DNA from 3 places in the Comamonas sp. w2-DMI genome. Region 2 is predicted to be linked to each of the others. Evidence: predicted binding sites of a transcription regulator. Region 2 holds the regulator's gene; each other region holds the start of a gene.
The links. Region 2 encodes HrcA, which represses chaperone genes, less so after heat shock. Its sites were predicted from a motif close to TTAGCACTCNNNNNNNNNGAGTGCTAA; they were not measured.
Positions count from the first base shown of each region.

Region 1: rpoH (RNA polymerase sigma factor RpoH) is a predicted target of HrcA. The motif match lies at 1,288-1,314, and genes of this name have one in related genera.
Region 3: groES (co-chaperone GroES) is a predicted target of HrcA. The motif match lies at 1,295-1,321, and genes of this name have one in related genera.

Region 1 covers NZ_JBANEL010000006.1:35,212-37,474, forward strand. Annotated here, with positions in the region: gene V8Z74_RS08225 (Bug family tripartite tricarboxylate transporter substrate binding protein) at 1-173, opposite strand, end outside; gene rpoH (RNA polymerase sigma factor RpoH) at 312-1,256, opposite strand; gene V8Z74_RS08235 (anion transporter) at 1,732-2,263, opposite strand, start outside.
Region 2 covers NZ_JBANEL010000001.1:381,909-384,171, reverse strand. Annotated here, with positions in the region: gene V8Z74_RS01740 (CHASE2 domain-containing protein) at 1-195, shown strand, start outside; tRNA gene V8Z74_RS01735 (tRNA-Arg) at 266-342, opposite strand; tRNA gene V8Z74_RS01730 (tRNA-Ile) at 457-533, opposite strand; gene hrcA (heat-inducible transcriptional repressor HrcA) at 575-1,582, opposite strand; gene V8Z74_RS01720 (NAD kinase) at 1,612-2,263, shown strand, end outside.
Region 3 covers NZ_JBANEL010000001.1:180,560-182,822, forward strand. Annotated here, with positions in the region: gene groL (chaperonin GroEL) at 1-742, opposite strand, end outside; gene groES (co-chaperone GroES) at 918-1,208, opposite strand; gene V8Z74_RS00780 (Pls/PosA family non-ribosomal peptide synthetase) at 1,606-2,263, shown strand, end outside.

The DNA.
Region 1 (2,263 bases), on a different contig from region 2:
CGGGCCGTGAGGTCGGGGGAGGAGCCGGCGGGAAAGCCGACGATCAGGTGCAGGGGCTTGTCGGGCCAGTTGTCTGCTGCCATGGCTGCAGGTGCAAGTGCACCGGTGGCCAGGGCCACGCCTGCTGCAATCAGGCCGCGGCGGAACAGGAACTGGGAGGCGGAAGAAGACATGGCGACTCTATCGGGATGCACAGAACGCCGGCCATGGATGGCGCAGCGGTCCGCAGGGGACAATAAAAAACCCGGAGATTATCCGGGTTTGGGTTTCAGCATTTCAGCCTTTTTGATCGCATATGCGCAAGATGCGGTTTACGCGAACTCGGCCAACGCTTTTTTCATCTTTTTCATGGCCGCGACTTCGATCTGGCGGATGCGCTCGGCGCTGACGCCGTATTCTGCGGCCAGCTCATGCAGCGTCATGCCGCCCGAGCCGTCGTCGTTGACCTTGAGCCAGCGCTCTTCCACGATGCGGCGGCTGCGCTCGTCCAGGCCTTCCAGGGCCATGGCGATGCCGTCGGTCGCCAGATGGTCGCGCTGGCGCGATTCGATCATGGCCGTGGGCTCATGGCTGGCATCGGCCAGGTAGGCGATCGGGCCGTAGGCCTGCTCGCCGTCGTCGCTGGGAGAAGGGTCGAGCAGGATATCGCCGCCTGCCAGGCGGGTTTCCATCTCGATCACTTCCTCGGGCTTGACGTTGAGCTTGGCCGCCACCGTGTCGATTTCGTGGGCGGTCAGCGTTTCGCGGGCAGCCAAGTCGCCTTCGGCCAGGGCGGCGTCGGATTTGAGGTCGTGCTTCATCGAACGCAGATTGAAGAACAGCTTGCGCTGGGCCTTGGTCGTGGCGACCTTGACCATGCGCCAGTTCTTCAGAATGTATTCGTGGATCTCGGCCTTGATCCAGTGCATGGCATAGCTCACCAGGCGCACGCCCTGGTCGGGGTCGAAGCGCTTGACGGCCTTCATCAGCCCTACATTGCCTTCCTGGATCAGGTCGCCGTGCGGCAGGCCGTAGCCCAGGTACTGGCGGGAAATCGACACCACTAGGCGCAGATGGGACATCACCAGACGCCCGGCGGCATCCAGATCGTTGTGTTCTTTGAGTTTGCGTGCGTAGTCCTGCTCTTCTTCCTGAGTGAGCATGGGCAGGCGGTTCACGGCCGAAATATAGGCATCCAGGTTGCCCAGCGGCGGCACCAGAGCCCAGGGGTTCGTGGGTGCCAGGGCGGTAGCAATGGAGCCGGAGGCAGTTTTCATTGCGGGTATCCTTTCTTCCATGGTCTTCATATTAGCACTCCGTTAGAGGGAGTGCTAAAGCCAAAGTTCCCCGGGGTTTTGTCATCTGTGCCTGCGGCTTGCTGTAGGTGGAAACCCGCGCGGCGGACGAGAGCCGTTCCCTCTTGGATTTTGTACTTTCTCTCCAAGCGCTTTACTGGGCTCGGACCATTTTTGTATTGACGATCCCGAACCTGAGAGGCCGCAAGCTCAAAACGCTGCATGCATTTAACGGCGCTTGGCCTTTAGGAGCCAGCCGTTCGGTAGCTGGTTCGCCGCATAGCGAAGTGGACGACTGCCATTGTTCTCGGCAGAGTCATTTCACTCTGTCAGCCTGACGGCGGGTGTCAGTTGAAAGGTGGATAGAGGCGAGCTGCAGCACCTAGCCCCTACGAATTCCATGAACTCGCTCGATGGACAGGTGCTGCCTGGGTTCATCGGTACCCCAATGCGTGGATCAGCCGTGCATCCGCCACCACAAATACAGCACGGTGACGCCCATGGTGGCGAGCGTTACGGGCACGCCGATTCGAGCGTGCTGTCTCCAGTCGATTGCAACCCCGCGGCGCGCGGCTGCGTCGATGACGATGATGTTGGCTATGCTGCCCACGATTAGCAGATTGCCGGCAAAGGTACTTGCCAGAGCCAGCAAGGTGCCCGCCATCGGATGGTGCGCAACGGGCAGGAGCAGCATCACTGCGGGGACATTGGAGACCAGGTTGGACAGCACGAAGGCTGCTCCGAACAGGGGGGCAGGGTGATCCAGGTGTAGGCCCAGCGCTGCTGCATCCGACACAAGCTGTGCCGGCATGCCTGTGCGTTGCAACGCATCGTTGACCACAAAGAGGCCCATGAAGAGAACGAGCAGTTCCCAATCGACCAGGCCCAGCATCCGGCTCGAGCTCAGCCGGCGGCTCATCAGCAGCACACCTGCAGCAGTCAGTGCGACAACCTCCCTCGGCCACGGTGCAAACAGAAAAGACAGGAGG
Region 2 (2,263 bases):
ACTGGCATGGACAAGCAGGCACTGGCCCGCCTGAGCCAGCCTTTCGAGCGCCTGCAGCAGCACCGCCGCACGGACGGCGTGGGCCTGGGCCTGGCCTTTGTCCGCACCGTGGCCGAGCGCCATGGCGGCCGGCTCCAGATCACCAGCCAGCCCGGGCAAGGCAGCTGCTTCACGCTGCTGATCCCGCAGGCCTGAAGCAGGTCTTTTTTGACAGCGACAGAAACGAAAAAGCCTTGAAGTCTTTCGACTTCAAGGCTTTGCGTTTTGGTGCGGCTGGCAGGAATCGAACCCACGACCCCTTGGTTCGTAGCCAAGTACTCTATCCAGCTGAGCTACAGCCGCAATACGATGTATTCTAGCAGCAGTCCCGAGGCCTCCAGACCAAACTGCAAACTTTTTCGCAAAAGAACAAAGAAAAAGCCTGCTGACATGGCGCCAGCAGGCTTGAGCATTGTCTGGTAGGGCGTGGCGGACTTGAACCGACGACCAAGGGATTATGAGTCCCCTGCTCTAACCAACTGAGCTAACGCCCCAACACCGGCAGCTGCCGAAAAAAACTCCGCTATTGTAGGGCCTAACGCTTGTGGCTCAAGGCATTGCTCACCAGTTTGGACGTGATGTCCACAATCTGGATCATCTTGTCGTAGTGCATGCGCGTGGGACCGATCACGCCCAGCGTCCCGACGACCTGGCCATCGAGTTCATAAGGCGCGCTGACCACGGACAGTTCCTCGAACGGCACGGTCTGGCTTTCGCCGCCGATGTAGATGCGCACGCCCTCGGCCTGGCTGGAGAAGTCGAGCAGACGTAGGATCTGGGTCTTCTGCTCGAACAGGTCGAAGGCGCGCCGCAGATTGCCCATGTCGCTGGAGAAATCGCTGACCGACAGCAGGTTGCGTTCGCCGGCGATCACCACATCCTCCTTCTCGTTGCCGCTCATCACTTCTGCGCCGACATTCACGGCCGCCTGCATGAGCTGGGCCACTTCACCGCGCAACCGCTCCACCTCGCCCTTGATGCGCGTGCGCACCTCTTCCATGGCCAGGCCTGCATAGTTGTGGTTGAGGAAATTCGCGGCCTCGATGAGCTGGGACGCCGTGTAGTCCACATCGGTGAAGATCACGCGGTTCTGCACATCGCCTTCGGGCGAGACAATGATGACCAGATAGCGGCGCTCGGAAAGACGCACGAACTCAATGTGCTTGAACACCGAGCTGCGGCGCGGCACCATGACCACGCCCACGAATTGCGAGAGGTTGGACAGCAGGTTGGCCGCATTGGCAATGACCTTCTGCGGCTGCTCTGGCATGAGTTCGGGCGCCACAAAGCCGGCACGGTCCACGGTGAGCATGGTGTCCACGAATAGCCGGTAGCCCCGGGCCGTGGGGATGCGACCCGCAGACGTGTGCGGACTGGCGATCAGCCCCAGCTCTTCCAGGTCTGCCATCACATTGCGTATCGTGGCAGGCGACAATTCGAGGCCGGACGCGCGGGAAAGGGTGCGCGAGCCCACCGGTTGGCCGTCGGCGATATAACGCTCGATCAGCGCTTTGAGCAGTAACTTGGCACGTTCGTCGAGCATGTAATGATTTTAATGATGTAATTTCCCAAATGACATCCACGTTCCGCCACGTCGCCTTGATAGGCAAGTACCACGCACCCAGCGCGGGTGCGCCGTCGGAAAGCGCCAGCAACGCGCTGCAAAGGATCGCCGCCCATCTGCGCGGTCTCGGCCGCGAGGTAGTGCTGGATACGCAATCGGCCATCTACTCGGGCCTGTCCGATTATCCGAGCATGGATGTCGACGGCCTGGGGCGCCACTGCGACCTCGGCCTGGTCGTGGGCGGCGACGGCACCATGCTGGGGGTGAGCCGCCATCTCGCACGGTATGGCACGCCGCTGATCGGCATCAACCAGGGCCGGCTGGGCTTTGTGACCGACATTGCGCTGGATGATTTCGAAGCCACGATCACGCCCATGCTGGACGGCGAATACGAAGAGGACGAGCGCCCCCTGATGCAGGCCCGCGTGATGCGCGACGGGCAATGCGTGTTCGAGGCCCTGGCCATGAACGACGTGGTGGTCAACCGCGGCTCGACCTCGGGCATGGTGGAACTGCGCGTGGAAGTCGGTGGCCGCTTTGTCTCCAACCAGCGCGCGGACGGACTGATCGTGGCCACGCCCACGGGTTCCACGGCCTATGCGCTCTCTGCAGGCGGCCCCATGCTGCACCCCTCGATTCCGGCCTGGGTCATGGTGCCGA
Region 3 (2,263 bases), 200 kb from region 2:
GCAGGGGACGGCCGGCCTTGGCCACGGCTTCCAGCGTGGGCAGCAGGTCGCGGATGTTGCTGATCTTCTTGTCGAACAGCAGCACGAAGGGGTTGTCCAGCAGGGCAACCTGCTTTTCAGGGTTGTTGATGAAGTAGGGCGACAGGTAGCCACGGTCGAACTGCATGCCTTCCACGACGTCCAGTTCGTTGGCCAGGCTCTTGCCTTCTTCCACGGTGATCACGCCTTCCTTGCCGACCTTGTCCATGGCCTGGGCAATGATCTCGCCCACGTCGGAGTCGGAGTTGGCGGAGATCGTGCCCACCTGGGCGATTTCCTTGGAGGTGGTGGTGGCCTTGGATTGCTTCTTCAGCTCATCCACCAGGGCGGCGACGGCCTTGTCGATGCCGCGCTTGAGGTCCATGGGGTTCAGGCCGGCGGCCACGTACTTGGAGCCCTCGCGCACGATGGCCTGTGCCAGCACGGTTGCGGTGGTGGTGCCGTCGCCGGCGATGTCGTTGGTCTTGGAGGCCACTTCCTTCACGAGCTGGGCGCCCATGTTCTGCAGCTTGTCCTTCAGTTCCACTTCCTTGGCCACGGACACGCCGTCCTTGGTCACGGTAGGGGCGCCGAACGAGCGCTCCAGCACCACGTTGCGGCCCTTGGGACCCAGGGTGACCTTCACGGCGTTGGCCAGGATGTTCACGCCTTCGACCATGCGGGCACGTGCTTCACCACCGAAAACTACGTCTTTTGCTGCCATTTTTGGCTCCTAAGAATTTGATTCAATTTGGCTGCCAGTGCTTTCTCATGAAGCGCTGGAAGCTATGAAAATAAGAGTAACTGTATGCGGGTGCTTTTGTCTGCAGCCGGGCTTTCAGCCCTTGACTTCGCTATGCGAAGTCAGCCTTCGACGAAAGTGATTGCCCGCAGGGCCATCACTTTTCGACGACTGCGAACAGGTCGTCTTCCTTCATCACCAGCAGCTCGTCGCCGTTGACCTTGACGGTCTGGCCGCTGTACTTGCCGAACAGAACGCGGTCGCCGACCTTCACGTTCAGGGCGATGGTTTCACCCTTGTCATTCTTCTTGCCGGGGCCCACAGCCAGCACCTCGCCCTGATCGGGCTTTTCGGCGGCGTTGTCGGGGATCACGATGCCCGAAGCCGTCTTGGTTTCGTTTTCGAGGCGCTTGACGATCACGCGATCGTGCAGGGGACGCAGGTTCATACCAACTCCTAATTCATCAACAAAGTTGAAACAAGACTTGCCAGCCGCAAGGACCGGCTTCCGGAAGATATGGGATCAAGAGCCTGTTAGCACTCGACCCCGTTGAGTGCTAATAATAAGGCAAATTCTGGCAGTTTCAAGAGCCACATGACCGGCATTGCAGGGGATAGGGCCGCAGGCCGGCAGGCTTTGGTGGACAAGCGCCGCACTTGAGTCTTTCCCGGGGCGCCTGCGCGTCCGGTTTTACCCTGCAAGGTCGGCATTTATTGTGAAAAGCCCGGCCTGCCTGCCCTGTGCGATACGCGCAAGGGCCCTGACCGGCTCAATAATGGCGGGCAGAAAAGAGCGGTGCCGCCACGTTCGGGTGCACGGTTGCCCCGGGTAAGCCGCTGATGGTATGTCTGACACTGTTGTTTTGCGCGGGCCCGAGCGGCCGGATTTGCTGCGCCACGAGGTGCTGGCCGACATCTTCGAGGCCACCGCTTCTGCCCATCCCGAGCAGACGGCGCTGATCGAGGGGCAGGGCCGGCAAGCGCGCCAGCGCAGCTATGCCGAGCTGGACGCCGATGCCGGCCGCGCCGCGCACCGGCTGATCGAGGCCGGCATCCGCCCCGGCGACATGGTGGGCCTGTGGCTGCCGCGCGGCATCGAGCTGCTCACGCTGCAGCTGGCCATTGCCAAGACCGGCGCGGCTTGGCTGCCCTTCGACGCCGAGACCCCGCCCGAGCGCATCGCCACCTGCCTGGAAGACGCCGCTGCCCGCGCGCTATTGACGGCGGAGCGCCAGGCGCAGGTGGTGCAGGAGCAGGAGGGCATTTCGGCCCGGATATTGACCGAAACCGAATTGCTCGCGCCGCTGCCTGCCGGCACCGTGCCGCGCCGGCGCGAAGGCGCGCTGCCCGAGCACCCGGCCTATGTGATCTACACCAGCGGCTCCACCGGCAAGCCCAAGGGCATCGCCATCACCCAGGGCAGCATCTGCCACTTCCTGCGCAGCGAGAACGCGCGCCTGGGCGTGCGCCTGGGCGACAAGGTCTACCAGGGCTTCTCGGTGG